DNA from 2 places in the Clostridium sp. HCP1S3_C6 genome. Region 1 is predicted to be linked to the other one. Evidence: a T-box and tRNA genes for the amino acid it is inferred to sense, from the RefSeq annotation. Region 1 holds a T-box; the other holds one or more tRNA genes.

The links. A T-box is a leader RNA that pairs with one kind of tRNA and senses whether it is charged. The one in region 1 lies ahead of leuS (leucine--tRNA ligase), so its partner is inferred to be a tRNA-Leu.
Region 2: it encodes a tRNA-Leu, which carries the amino acid that the T-box ahead of leuS (leucine--tRNA ligase) is inferred to sense. The anticodon was not compared.

The regions. Positions count from the first base shown of each region.
Region 1 covers NZ_JBQHRN010000003.1:9,997-18,002, forward strand. Annotated here, with positions in the region: gene ACTNAO_RS01760 (methyl-accepting chemotaxis protein) at 1-1,428, opposite strand, end outside; gene ACTNAO_RS01765 (NADH peroxidase) at 1,601-2,143, opposite strand; T-box leader at 2,430-2,651, shown strand; gene leuS (leucine--tRNA ligase) at 2,704-5,151, shown strand; gene ACTNAO_RS01775 (hypothetical protein) at 5,177-5,935, opposite strand; gene ACTNAO_RS01780 (HesB-like protein) at 6,089-6,418, shown strand; gene ACTNAO_RS01785 (GTP pyrophosphokinase) at 6,449-7,237, opposite strand; gene ACTNAO_RS01790 (DUF2225 domain-containing protein) at 7,398-8,006, shown strand, end outside.
Region 2 covers NZ_JBQHRN010000012.1:13,396-21,401, reverse strand. Annotated here, with positions in the region: gene folK (2-amino-4-hydroxy-6-hydroxymethyldihydropteridine diphosphokinase) at 1-361, shown strand, start outside; gene ACTNAO_RS06195 (DUF4883 family protein) at 409-909, opposite strand; gene ACTNAO_RS06190 (pyruvate kinase) at 1,034-2,035, shown strand; gene ACTNAO_RS06185 (nuclease-related domain-containing protein) at 2,090-2,881, shown strand; tRNA gene ACTNAO_RS06180 (tRNA-Leu) at 2,974-3,060, shown strand; gene ACTNAO_RS06175 (IMP cyclohydrolase) at 3,168-3,881, shown strand; gene ACTNAO_RS06170 (HD-GYP domain-containing protein) at 4,085-5,275, shown strand; gene ACTNAO_RS06165 (alpha-amylase) at 5,314-6,756, shown strand; gene ACTNAO_RS06160 (DEAD/DEAH box helicase) at 6,837-8,006, shown strand, end outside.

The DNA of each region.
Region 1 (8,006 bases):
ACTTCTTTCTGCTACTTCTTTTGCACTTTCTGATACAGATGCACTACTGTCTGATAAAAGATTAATATTATCTATAATTGTATTGTTAGAATTAACTAGATTATCAATTTTATCATTTATATTATCTATACTTTGTGTCAATGTTATAATATGTTTTTGTACTTCATTAAATCCATCAGAAGCATCTGCTACTTTTACACTTTGAGCTTCCATTGCATTAATAGAACATTGTACAATCTCAGTTGCTGATTGAGCATTGTCATTCAATTCATCAAGTATATTAGCAATTTTCTCTGTAGATACTCTTGTTTCTTCTGCTAAATTTCTAATTTGATCTGCTACAACAGCAAACCCTCTTCCTGTTTCTCCTGCCCTTGCACTTTCAATAGATGCATTTAATGCAAGCAAATTAGTTTGACTAGAAATAGAAAAAATAACGTCTGTAATCTGCTGTACTTCTTTAGCCTTTTTCTGTAATTCTTCCATAGATTCTGCCACACGATTATTGGTCTTATTAATATCTTCTGCATCATTTTTAATAGATGTCATTACTGTCACATTTTTTTCTAATAATTTAGAAGACTTAGCTGCTGCTTCTACCATAACCTTAGCATTTGCTGCAGTATCTTCAATATCAGTATTAATTTGTTGAGTCATTTCACTTTGTTCCTGAACACTTTCTACATTATTTTGTGTCCTTCCAGAAATATCTTCAATAGAATGATGTACCATACTAGAATCATTTTTTAAATTTTCAATAAGTTCATTTGTATCTGAAACTGTCTCTTGTACATTTTTAGAAATATCTAAAACTTCATGTAACATAACAGCTTGTGATTTTCTTTCATCTTGCACAGCTCCAATCATATCAACTGAGAATTCTTCTGAAAGCTTTGAAATAATATGTATTACAATTACCATTTCCAAATGTATAACAATACTAATAAAAGAGACACTATCTCCACCTAATAATTGACCACTTATTGCCCATACTATTGCTCTAATTATTGTAGTTATAATTACAGAACAAAAAAGTATTTTTTCGAATTTCCTATCGTGATACAAAATTGTTCCAACAACTAAAGGATATATATAAAAACTTACTAAAACATTTGTGCCTAATACCATTAAATATACCCATCCAATAAAAAAAGTTGCAACCATATAATACTTTAATTTAAAACTTTTTTTATTCTTCAAATAGCAACACCAATTCAAAATTACTCCAACAAACAAAACTATTACTGGAATAATACCCAGTTTCCCAAAAGACGTTTCATATGCAAATGTTTGTGCAAGAAGTCCCGATATTAATACCAATTCAATAAATGTCAAACTAATAATACATGTTTGATTTACCTTTGCTATTTGATTTTCTTTATTACTATACTTTCGTTCTACTTTTTTGGTCTTTTTAATTTGTCCCATATTTACTCCTCCTCATATTTTTCAAGTTAATTTATGCCATATTATAAATATCGATACTTTTCATATAAAATTAACACTAGTTCACCTATTAATTTTTATTTATAAAATATATTTAAGATAAAAAAAATAACTGCAACAACATTTGTGTGCAGTCATTTCTAATCTTTTCAATTTATCCAAAATATCTATTTAATAATCCTTCAAAAGCTTTACCATGTCTTGCTTCATCTTTAGCCATTTCATGAACTGTATCATGAATAGCATCTAAATTAGCTGCTTTTGCTCTTTTAGCTAAATCAAATTTACCAGCAGTTGCTCCATTTTCTGCTGCAACTCTTAATTCTAAGTTTTTCTTAGTTGAATCAGTTACAACTTCTCCTAAAAGTTCTGCAAATTTTGCAGCATGTTCTGCTTCTTCAAAAGCTGCCTTTTCATAGTACATACCAACTTCAGGATATCCTTCTCTATGTGCAACTCTAGCCATTGCAAGATACATTCCAACTTCAGTACATTCTCCCTCAAAGTTTGCTCTTAAATCATTTAATATATCTTCTGATACACCTTTAGCAACACCTACTACATGTTCTGCAGCCCATGATAATTCTCCTACTTGTTCTGTAAATTTATCAGCTCCAACACCACATACTGGACATTTTTCTGGTGCCTTTTCTCCTTCATATACATAACCACATACTGAACATACAAATTTTTTCATAATAACATTCCTCCAAATTTATTTATTTTTTCTAGATTATTTTCGTCTTATGTCTAAGCAATCTTTATTGCCAAACAATAAGAATTACTTTTTTACTTTTAATTACTGTTGACTTTAATAAGTTTTCCTTATTACATCTATTATTATATAATAATAATTATCTGTTGTAAAGTACTTTTTTTATTTTTCTCAATTTTTTCATATTAATACATATAGAGAAAGGTTTCTCATTGACTTTACACATTTTAGACTATATAATTAATGTTGGTAATTTAAAATATAATATTTAAAAGCATTGATTAGAAGTAGTATCTTAGTTTAATATCTTTAGAGAATCATTGGGTGGTGTAAAATGATGTTATTATCTTTGAGAACTTGTCTATGAGCTTATTTGTAATTATTTTATTAATTACAAATACGTCTAATACGTTATAATTTTGAGTGAGAATATAATATCTATATTCTAATTAAGAGTGGTACCACGGAAATTTTAACTTTCGTCTCTTTATTTGAGATGAGAGTTTTTTTATTTTCTAATAATTTATTAAGGAGGAAACTTAATGGGAAAATATAGTACTAAAACTGATAAGAAATGGCAAAAAATTTGGGAAGAAAATGACTTATACAAATTTGACACAAACAATCTTGATAAAAAGTTGTATACACTTGAAATGTTCTCTTATCCATCTGGAGCTCAGCTACATGCTGGTCATTGGTTTAACTATGCACCAGTTGATTCTTGGGCAAGACTAAAAAGAATGCAAGGGTATAATGTATTCCAACCTATGGGATTTGATGCCTTTGGACTTCCAGCAGAAAACTATGCTATAAAAACTGGTATTCATCCTAAAGATTCAACTTACAAAAACATTGCAACAATGGAAAAGCAACTAAAATCTATGGGAGCAATGTTTAATTGGGAAAATGAAGTTATTACATGCGATCCTGACTATTATAAATGGACTCAATGGTTATTCTTACAATTATATAAAAAAGGATTAGCTTATAGAAAAAAAGCCCCAGTAAACTGGTGTCCATCATGTAATACAGTACTTGCAAATGAACAAGTTGTTGAAGGCTGTTGCGAAAGATGCGGAACTGAAGTTACAAAAAAGGATTTAACACAATGGTTCTTTAAAATAACTGATTATGCAGATGAACTTTTAGATAAATTAGATGATTTAGATTGGCCAGAAAAAACAGTAGCAATGCAAAAACACTGGATAGGAAGATCTACTGGTGCTGAAGTTACATTTAAAATAAAAGACTCTTCTAAAACTTTTAATGTTTTTACAACAAGAGTTGATACTTTAAATGGAGTAACTTACGTAGTACTTGCACCTGAAAATAAATTAGTAGATGAATTAACTTTACCAGAAAACAAAGATGCAGTTGAAAAGTATAAGGAACAAGCTGCTAAACAATCTGAAATTGACAGACAATCAATTTCTAAAGAAAAAACTGGTGTATTTACTGGTTCCTATGCAATAAATCCTATAAACGGTAAAGAAATCCCTATATGGATATCTGACTATGTACTTGCTACATATGGTACAGGTGCTGTTATGGCTGTTCCTGCACATGACGAAAGAGATTTCGCTTTTGCAACTAAATTTAATTTACCAATAGAACGTGTTATTACAAATAAAAAGGGTGAAGAGGTAGAACTTCCTTACTGTGAACATGGTATTCTTATAAATTCAGGTGAGTTTAATGGATTAACTACAGCTGAAGCCAAAGAAAAAATAGTTGAGAAATTAGCTTCTAAAGGTGAAGGTTCTAAGAAAGTTAATTATAGATTAAGAGACTGGCTTGTATCTAGGCAAAGATACTGGGGTGCTCCAATTCCAATAGTTTATTGTGAAAAATGTGGTACTGTTGCAGTTCCTGAAAAAGATTTACCAGTAGAACTTCCTTATGATGTTGAATTTACTCCAGATGGAAAATCACCACTTGCAAAATCTGAAGAGTTTAAACATACTACTTGCCCATGTTGCGGAGGTCCAGCAATAAGAGAATGTGATACATTAGATACTTTCGTTTGTTCATCTTGGTACTATTTAAGATACCCAGATAATAAAAATAAAGAAAAAGCCTTTGATCCTGAAATAATAAATAAAATGCTTCCGGTAGATAAATATGTTGGTGGTCCAGAACATGCATGTATGCATCTTCTTTATGCTAGATTTATAACAAAAGCCTTAAGAGATATGGGATATTTAAAATTTGATGAACCATTTACTTCTTTAACTCACCAAGGATTAATTTTAGGACCTGATGGATTAAAAATGAGTAAATCAAAAGGAAACACTATTGCACCTGATGATATAATTGAAAAATATGGTTCAGATGTCTTTAGAATGTACTTAATGTTTGGATTTGCTTATACTGAAGGTGGAGCTTGGAGTGACGATGGTGTAAAATCCATTGCAAGATTTGTTGAAAAAATCGAAAGAATGATTGATACAATTAAAGATTGTTTAGAAACAAAAGCATCTAAAACATCTATAGGTTCAGAAGAAAAGGAATTAAATTTCTGGAGACATACAGCAATTAAAGGTGTAACTGAAGATGGAAATAAAATGCAATTTAATACTGCTATAGCAAGATTAATGGAATTTGTAAATGCTATAACAAAATATATAAAATTAAATTCTATAAATGGAGATTTCTTAAAAGACGTTACATTAGATTTCATAAGATTACTAGCACCATTTGCACCACACTTTGGTGAAGAAGAATGGAGCATCATGGGAATGACAACTTCAGTATTTAATGAATCTTTACCTAAATTTGATGCAAAAGCTTTAGTTAAAGATGAAGTTGAAATAGCAATTCAAATAAATGGTAAAATTAAAAATAGAATAAATGTTTCATCTGGTCTTAATGAAGATGAAATAAAAGAAGCAGCATTAAATGATGCTACAATAAAATCTAACACTGAAGGCAAAAATATAGTTAAAGTAATTGTTATAAAAGGAAGACTTGTTAATATAGTTGTTAAATAAAAAAAGTGGGATATCCCACTTTTTTTTATTCATTAAGAACTTCTTTAAATTTAGAAAGAACATTACTTACAAGTTTTTCATCTAATTTTTTATAATATTTAATATATCCAGATGACTCAAGAGAACTAGCAATACTTTTACTCATAGCCATCCAATTTTCAGGTATATATACCCAAACAATTTCATTATAGCTACAACTAAGTAAAAAATCTTCAACTCCAAAAAATGAATACTCCCCAATATCATGTATATCATTAAATCTTTTATAATCTTCAACCACTTGACTATCAAGTTCATATCCATATATATCTACAAAAAAGTAATCAAATTTATCTTTTTCAGCTTTAAAAGCATCACAATTTACAATTTTTATTTTGGATAAAATCTTTTTCATAGATTTAACCTCAAAAAAATTTTTCTTAAACATCTCTATAACTTCACTGCTTTTTTCATATACTATAACTTCACTAACTTCTTTTTTAGATGCTATTTCTATAACAGAATACCCTATTCCAAGACCTACTATTCCTACTTTACCCTTGGCCATTCTTATAGTTTCATATGTCCCCTCAATTTCATAATTATTTAATTTCATAATTATTTTATCATTTTCCATTAATACAATTTCTTTAGACTTATATTCTTCAGGACTTTCATATAAATATCCTTTTCTATTAATAGAACTTTTCTTTACAATTTTATAATTGCCAATTTCATTTTCACTTATTATATTTAAATATTTATCAATAATTTCTTTTATGTATTTTTTACTATAAGGTTGCATAATGTTAATCCTTTCCAAATTATTAAAAATTATATATATTAAAAATTTTAATATATTATCTTTTATAATACAACCTTTAAATATATAAATCATCTTGCAATAATACCTTATTATGATATATACTTTTAACATAAATACTTTCGAGGTGATTATATGAAAAATATTACTATAAGTGATGAAGCTTATAACGAATTTAAGGAATTCTTAGACGAAAATAAAGTTGCAAGTTACAATATAAGAATAAATCTAGCGGGATATGGTTGTAGTGGTCCTGTATTTAACATATCTGTTAGTGAAAAGCGTGACGGAGATATATCAGAAGAAGTTAAAGATATTACTTTCTTAATGGAAAAAGTATTAATTGATGAATTTGGTGGATTTATCATAGTTTCAAGTGAAGAAAATGATGGAAGAGGCCTTTCACTAAGACCAGTTATAAAACCAGAAGGTGGCTGTTCTACTTGTGGTGGTGGCTGTCACTAAAAAAGAAGTGCTTTGGCACTTCTTTTTTACTTACTTATACATTTCAACACTTTTATTAACAGATACAAGAAGTTCATTAAGTTCAGATACTTCCCCTACCTCCATTAATTTGTTAAGTTCCTTTTCAAATCTTGCAGCTTCAATTTTTCTGCCCATAGAAGATAATTGAAGAATCTTGTTTGTAATAGTTGAAATTATATCTGATCTAACTTCAAATAGTTTTTGAGCATCCTTAATCTCATCTTTAATTTCTAACATTTCTTCATCAAGCTTAAATGCTGCATCTGCACCATTTTTTAATTTTTCTTTTAATTCCTTTGGAATTTGCTGTTTATACTTATAATTTAATGAATGTTCTATTGTAGCCCAAAAATTCATTGCAAGAGTTCTTATTTGAAATTCTGCCAAAATATCCTTAGGACCACTAGCTAAATTAACTTGATATTTTATTATCATGTGATAGCTTCTGTAACCACTTGGCTTAACATTTGTAACATAATCTTTTTCATAAAGTATTGTCATATCTTTTCTGCTTCTTAAAATTTCGACCATTTTATAAATATCATCTACAAATTGACACATTATCCTAATTCCTGCAATGTCTTCTAGTTCATATCCAACTCTATCTATTGGAATCTCAAATTTATTAGCTTTTTCAAGAATACTTGATACTTCCTTAACTCTTCCAGTTACAAATTCAACTGGAGAATATTCATTATTTCTTCTATATTCCTTTCTTATACTTTTTAATTTTACTTTTATCTCTTCAACCGCTTGTTCATAAGGAACAAGAAAACTTTTCCAGTTATTTATAACCACAATATATCACCCTTATTATAATCATTAACTATATTATAACAAAAACTTTACTTTATACTACATCAATTTATAATTTTAATAATAATTTTATGATATAATATAATTATGGTATAATAATTTTAGTTATATTTATGGTATATTTTTGAGGGGAGGATACATAATGAGCGAAGATATTCAACAACATATATTTGACAGAGAAGTTACTTGTCCTATTTGTGGCAAAACATTTAAAACTAAAGCTGTCAAAGTTAATTCACCTAGGATAATATCAAAAGATTCTGATTTCTTTATTCGCTATTCTGTTGTTAATCCATATTTTTATGATGTGTGGATATGCAATTCATGTGGATATGCAGCAATGAAATCTGATTTTTTAAAGGTTAAATCATATGAAAAAGATGCAATATTTAAACAAATAAGTATAAAATGGAAACCAAGAAAATACTCACCTATTTCAAATCCAAATATTGCAATTGAAAGATATAAACTTGCATTATTAAGTGCTACTGCTATGGAAAAACCTAGTAGTACATTAGGAATGATTTTATTAAAAATATCATGGATGTACAGGCTTATTAATGATACACAAAATGAAAATATATTTTTAAAAAAGGCTCTTGATACATTGAGCTTAGCTTATTCTACAGAAAGATTTCCTATGTATGGTTTGCAAAGAGATTCAATGTCATATTTGCTAGGAGATTTAAATAGAAGAATAAAAAACTACCCAGAAGCATTAAGATGGTATTCATCTGTCATTACAACACCA
Region 2 (8,006 bases), on a different contig from region 1:
AAAATCAACTTTTATAAAAACAGAGCCATGGGGCTATTTAGATCAGGAAGAGTTTTTAAATGGTGCCTTAAAAATAAATACCATATTTGATGAAAGAGAGCTTATGAAGGTACTTTTATCTATAGAAAAGGACATGAAAAGAGAAAGAAAAGTTAAATGGGGACCAAGAATAATTGATCTTGATATAATATTTTTTGATGATTTAGTATCTTCTGATGAATTTGTTACACTTCCTCATCCAAGAATGGAGGAAAGAGAATTTGTACTTAAACCATTAAATGAAATTGCTCCCTTTAAGCTTCATCCGATACTTAAAGAGAGAGTATTTAAATTGCTAGAGAAATTAAGAATTAAGGATTAATAATTATTAATTCTTAATTTCACAGCTAAATTTGTGGCCTATTTAAATTAATCCTTATAATTATTTTTCTGCCTATTTTCTATAAATGTACAAAAGTTGTAGGGGTTGTACTTTGTAGGAAGAGTATCTGTTTTTATATAATCTTCTGAAAATATACCATCCCATGGATTAATAGAAACTAAAGAAGGACTAAAAATCTTTATTATAAATATTTCACCAGATTCAAATTTTACCTTAAGTTCGTAAGGAATTTCATCTGAAATCTTTTCTAATTCCTCTTCTGATATATAATTTTCATTCTTTGCACTATTTATAAAATTAATTAATATTTTTTTGTCATCATTATTTAATGTAGTAGAGGTGCAAAGATTAGTATTATAAAGTTCTAAAGAGTAATCGTTTTTACTTAAAAGTAGTTTACCTATTTCACATGTATAGTAATTTAATTTGGGCTTTTTTTCAAAATGAATATATTTAGGATTGTTTGCTTTGCAGCCTAAAAGGGTTATTGAAAAGAATATTATAAATAAAAAAAATAACTTTTTCAAAGAAATCTCCTTAATTAATTGTTGTAGTATATTTTTATTTTAAAAAAAAATCAATATGCATAAAGTAATAAAACAAAAAAGAAATCATAAAAATAAAAAGACATTAAGTTTGGGGAGAAAGTAAATGCTTATAATTGCAAGTATTGGACCAGCATCAATTAGTAAAAATATATTAAGAGATATAATTAATTCTGGAGCAGATATTTTAAGGCTTAATTTTTCTCATAATAGAAATGAAGATTTTAGGTTTGTAGTAAGTGCAGCTAGAAGTATAAATAAGAATATACATATTATGCAAGATTTGTGTGGAAGTAAAATAAGAGTGTCAAAAAAATTGTCAAAAACTTTTAAAGTTTTTAAGGGTCAAAAAGTAGTATTTTGTAGTGAAGAAGCTTATAGTAATGAATTTGGAAATAATAAAGATGCTCTTGTTCCAATAACAATAAAAGAAAAGTTAATAGCAGAAATAGAAAGTAAATTTATAACAATGAAGGACAATACAATGGTTTTTGCAGTTAAAAAAATAGAAAAAAACAAAGTATTTTGCATAACAAAAAAAGGAGGAATTATTAGAGCAGATAAAGGATGTAATATAAAAAATATAAATAGGGATGATGTTTTATTATCTGAAAAAGATAAAAAGGATATTCTTTGGGGCTATGAAAACAAAGTAGATATAATAAGTCAATCTTTTGTAGAATCTCCTATAGATATAAAAAATTTAAAAGAATACATTAAAGATTTTAAAGATTTTAATCCTAAAATTTATGCTAAAATCGAATCTAAAAAAGGCATTAAAAATATAAGGGAAATTGCTTCTATATGCGATGGAATTATTATAGGAAGGGGAGACCTTTTACCTGAAACATCTATGTATGAGGTGCCCTTTTATGAAGAATACATTTTAAAAAAATTAAAAAACTACAATACAAAAATTATTTTTGCTACTCATTTGCTTGATAGCATAATAAGAGATTCTAGTCCAAAACTTCCAGAAATTGAAGCTATATATAATATCATAAAAACAAGGGCTGATGGTTTTTTATTAGCAGGTGAAACATCTGTAGGAAAATATCCTGTAAGGGCTGTAAAAATATTAAAGTCCCTTATAGATAAATATGAATAAAATTGATAAAATTGGTGATAATAACTTATATAACATTACAAGTAAGGTGAAAGTATGAGAACTTTAAAGCAGATTATTTATTTGTTGTATGAGATTATTATATCTTATTATGTTTATTGTATTTGTGTATTATTTCTTAAAATAGGGTTTAATGAAATTTCAAGAGATATTTATTTTATATTTTTTGGAATGTTCTTATTGTTTCCTCTTATAAAAAGTTATAAAATTACCAAAGGTACAAATTTATTATTGCTTCAAAATCAGTATAAAATAAACAATAATTTAAAAAAGCTTAAAAATATAAATAAATTATATAATCCCATTCTTAAAAATGAAAATGAAAAACAACAGTTAGATTGTATAGTTATTACAGATAAAGGTGTTTTTAATGTAGTAAGATCTAATTTAAAAGGAAAAATAAAAATATTAAATGATAATGAGTGGTACCAAAAGAATGGAAAAAATTATATAAAAGTAGAATCACCTATAGAAAGAGTAAAAAATTATAGAAAAATCTTAAGAAATGCTTTTAAAGAAGATATAATTTATGATGTTATTGTAATGATGGAAGATAGGGTTAAAATTGAATCAGAAAATAATTCTAATGCTCCAATTATAAGTTACCATGAACTTAAGAAATTTATAAGTGAATATAATAATAAAGAAATTTTTAAATCAGATGAACTTTATGATAAGCTTTATCCATATATATATGAACACAAAGATTCTTCTGGGTATATGAATATTTATAATAAATATATAGAATCAAAATGGAAGTATAGAGGACGTCTTGCAGTAATACTTGTATCGTTTGTTTTTTATATAAAAAATATAATCATAATTTAATACTCTTTTATGTTGGTTAAAAAAATATTGATAAATAAATATTGATAAATAAATTTTACTGTGTTATAATAACATTCGTGCTAGTTTATTAAGCTGGTTTGGCGGAATTGGCAGACGCACAAGACTCAAAATCTTGCGTGGGTGACTACGTGTGGGTTCAAGTCCCACAACCAGCACCAGCATTAAAATGACTTCATGATTATTTTTAATTATGGAGTCTTTTTATTTTTTAATATTTAGTTTATAATATTTTTGATAGTTAAATTATTATGTAAGGAGAGATTAGATGGAATCTATATCTATTGAAAAAGAATTAAGAGAAAATTGTTATCCTGGAAGAGGAATAATAATTGGTAAATCTCAAGATGGTAAAAAGGCAGTAACAGCTTATTTTATTATGGGTAGAAGTGAGAATAGTAGAAATCGTGTATTTGTAGAGGAAAATGAAGGAATAAGAACTGAGGCTTTTGATCCTTCAAAGTTAACAGATCCAAGTTTAATTATATATGCACCAGTTAGAGTATTAGGAAATTCTACAATAGTAACAAATGGAGATCAAACTGATACAGTATATGACTTGATGAAGGAAGGAAAAACATTTGAACAATCTCTAAGAACTAGAGAATTTGAGCCAGATGGTCCAAATTATACTCCACGTATTTCTGGAATATTAAATGTTAAAGATGGGAAATTTGATTATGCAATGTCAATATTAAAAAGTGCAAATGGAAATCCAGAGTGTTGTAATAGATATACTTTTACATATGATAGTCCAATAAATGGACAAGGTCATTTTATTCATACATATAAAACTAATGGAAATCCATTACCAAGTTTTGAAGGTGAACCAAAGTTAATATCTATTCCTAATGATATTGAAAAATTTACTGAAGCATTATGGACAAACTTAAATGAAGATAATAAAGTTTCATTATTTGTAAGATTTATAGATATAGAAACTGGAAAATATGAAACTAAAATAATTAACAAGAATAAATAATTAAAGGCGTGTGCAAATTGATTAATTTTTTAATCATAAGCCACGCTATTTTTTATTATAATTATAGTCTTTAAAATTGTATATGTTGTATATAATAAAAGTGAAATTTTCACCTTTTTTAAAATGATAAACAATGTTATAATATATAATGTTGAAAAAAAATAATAAACAATGGGGGGAAAGGCTATTTGCCTTATTAACATATGATATTAGAAGAACAGTTTTATAATAACAATAGAATGGAAGCAGATAAATGTACAGCATTATGTTTAGATTTATCATTAATTACAATTATAGTAACTTGGATATGTAATAAATTAGGATGTTTTAGTGCTTCTATACCTCAAAATACTATGAATATAGTGTTAAGTATTACAATAATATTGTTAGGTGGTCCTATTATTTTAACAGAAGTATTGAAAATACATAAAATTTGGGTAGCTTATTTAAACATGACAGGACTTGTTATTGTTGTTTCAGTACTTTATTGTGTTTTTAATGTAGAAGCATTATTTGCATTATTATTACCACTATTTGTTGTAGAATTATACTTTGACAAAAAGGTAACTATATATACAATTATTTTGTCTTATTTATCAATAATAGCATCACATTATATAGGAATTTATACTAATTGTATACCTGAAAAAATAGCTGGAACTATTAATACACCTTATGAAGTTACAATTTATGCACTTATTCCAAGGCTTGTAGTATTTTCATCTTTTGTAGTTGTTACTATAGTACTATCTAAAAGGGCTTCTAATATGCTTCAAAAATTATTTGTTACAAATAAAAAAATGCAAACTACTCAAGAAGAACTTGTTAGAAATTTTGCTGAAATAAGCGAATCAAAATCAAGACATACTGGCTCTCACATTAAAAGAGTTGCAAAGTATATGAAATGTATTGCAAAAGCTACTAACTGGGATGATGAAACCTGCGAAAATTTATCAATTGCATCAATGATGCATGATATTGGCAAACTTATGATTCCATCTGAAATAATAGAAAAAAGAGGACCTCTTACTGATGAGGAATTTAACATAATAAAAGAACATGTTATTTATGGTTATGAACTTTTAAAAGATTCGCCAGGGGAAATAATGGAAATGGCAAGTATTATAGCTCTTGAACACCATGAAAGATGGGATGGTACTGGATATCTTGGAAAGAAGGGAGAAGAAATACATATATATAGTAGAGCAATGGCTCTTGTAGATGTATTTGATGCAATGGTATCAAAAAGACCATATAAAGAAAAGTGGCCTATTGAAATAGTTTATGATGAAATAGTATCTCAAAGAGGTAAACAATTTGATCCTAAAATGGTAGATATATTTATAGAACACTTTGACGAATTTAAAGAAATTTTAAGACAATTTCCTGATTAGATTAATAATATTAAAAAAGGCTATATGTAGGTGATATTATGGACAATAAAGTTATGATGCAGTACTTTGAATGGTATCTGCCAAGTGATAAAACATTGTGGAGAAATGTAAAAAAAGATGCAGCTCATTTGAAAGAACTGGGAATTACTGAGGTTTGGCTTCCACCAGCATATAAGGGAGCTAGTGGTGTTACAGATGTTGGCTATTCTGTTTATGATTTGTATGATTTAGGAGAATTTTATCAAAAAGGATCTCTTGAAACAAAATATGGGTCAAAGGATGAATATTTAGAGGCTATAAATGAACTTCACAAAAATAATATTAAGGTTTATGCTGACACTGTTTTAGGTCATAGAACAGGAGCTGACGAGCTTGAAAAAACTTATGCTGTAAAAGATGATCCTTATAATAGAAATGAAACTATTGGAAAAAAGAGAAAAGTACAAGTTTGGACAAAGTTCGATTTTTGGGCAAGAAATGGTAAGTATTCTAACTTTAAATGGAATTGGACTAATTTTCATGGTGTTGATTATGATGAACTTAATCATGAAAATGGAATATTTAGATTTATAGATAAAGAATGGGATAAGGATGTAGATAAGGAACTTGGTAATTATGATTATCTTCTTGGTGCTGATGTGGATATGGATGATGCAGAAGTAATTGAAGAGTTAAATAATTGGGGGAAGTGGTATTTAGATTTTACAGGAATTGATGGATTTAGGTTAGATGCAGTAAAGCATATTAAGTTTTCATTTTATAATGACTGGATTAAAAATATGCGAAAGCATTCAGATAAAGAACTTTATGCTGTAGCAGAATATTGGAGTGGAAATTTAGAGGCCCTTAAAAATTATATTAGTAAAACTAGCAGGCAAATAAAAGTATTTGATGTGCCTCTCCATTATAATATGTTTAAAGCTACTAAAGATTTTGATAATTTTGATATGAGAACTATTTTTGATGGTACTGTTGTAAAGGAAGATGAAGAAATGGCAGTAACCTTTGTAGATAATCATGATAGTCAATATGGTCAAGGATTAGAATCATGGATAGGTGAGAATTTTAAGGACATGGCTTATGCACTTATTCTTTTAAGAAAAGGTGGAGATCCATGTATATTTTATGGTGATTTATATGGAGTTAAATGTCAAAATATAAATAAAACAAGACATTTGGAAGAACTTTTAAGGGTTAGAAGATTATATGCATATGGCAAAGAAGAAGATTACTTTGATGATAAAAATGTAATAGGATGGACTAGATTAGGAGATAATGAACATGAGGGTTCTGCTGTTGCAGTTATTATGTCAAATGGAAAGGAAAAATCAAGCAAAAAAATGTTTATAGGAAGTAAATTTGCAGGAAACATTTTTTATGATTATCTTGGTAATGTAGAAAAAACAGTTACTATTGATAAAGAAGGATATGGAATATTTAATGTTAATGAAAAAAGTTTATCAGTATGGGTAAGAAAATAAATTAAAATATTATAATTACATAAAATATTGGGGATTTAAAAAATCCCTTTTTTTTATTAATTAATAAGGATGGTAATGAAGTGAAAAAAGGATTTGAAAAGTTTAATTTAAGTGAAGAAATATTAAAGGCTCTGCATTTACTTGGATATAATAGTCCAACTAAAATTCAAGATAAGGTAATAGGTGAAGTATTACTTAATAAGGATTTAATAGTAAAAGCTCAAACAGGTAGTGGGAAAACAGGATCATTTGTTATTCCTTTGTGTGAAAAAATAAAATGGGAAGAAAATGATCCACAAGTACTTATTTTAGCACCTACTAGAGAACTTGCTATTCAAATACAAAAAGATGTTAAGAACATTGGAAGATATAAAAGAATAAAAGGGGTTACTTTATATGGTAAGGCTCCCTTTAAGGATCAAGAAAGAGAATTAAAAAGCAAAACTCATGTGGTAATAGGAACTCCAGGAAGAGTTTTAGATCATATGGATAGAAAAACATTAAATACAAAAAATATAAAATATGTTGTTATAGATGAAGCAGATGAAATGCTTAATATGGGGTTTATTAAACAAATAGAAGCTGTTTTTAGAAGGCTTAATAAAAAGAGAGTTACACTTTTATTTTCTGCTACAATAAAAGATGAAATTAGAAATCTTGCATGTAAAAATTTATATAAGCCATTAAATATAGAAATAGAAAGTGATAAACTTATTACTGATAATATTGATCATTATTTAATAAGAACAACTAATGCAGAAAAGGATGACTTTTTATTAAGATTATTAATAAAGGAGAAACCTGATACAGCTGTTATTTTTTGTAGAACAAAAGAAAATGTAGATAAAGTATTTAAATTATTAAAGGATGAATCATATTCAGTAGATAAAATTCATGGTGGTATGATGCAAGCTGATAGAATAAAGTCTATGGAAAATTACAAAAGTGGTAAATTTAGAATATTAGTAGCTACTGATGTAGCAGCAAGAGGTATTGATGTAGAAAATATCACACATGTTATTAATTATGATATTCCAATGGAATTAGATTCGTATGTCCATAGAATTGGTAGAACAGCAAGGATAGGGAAAAGTGGTAAAGCTATTACTATAATAAGTGAATATGAGGAACAATTCCTTCAAAAGCTTCAAGAATATATTGGTATAAATCTTACTGAAATAAATAAGGATAAACTTATGTGTTCTAAGGAAGAAGTTCAAAAGGCTAATGAAATATTAAGTGAAAAACCA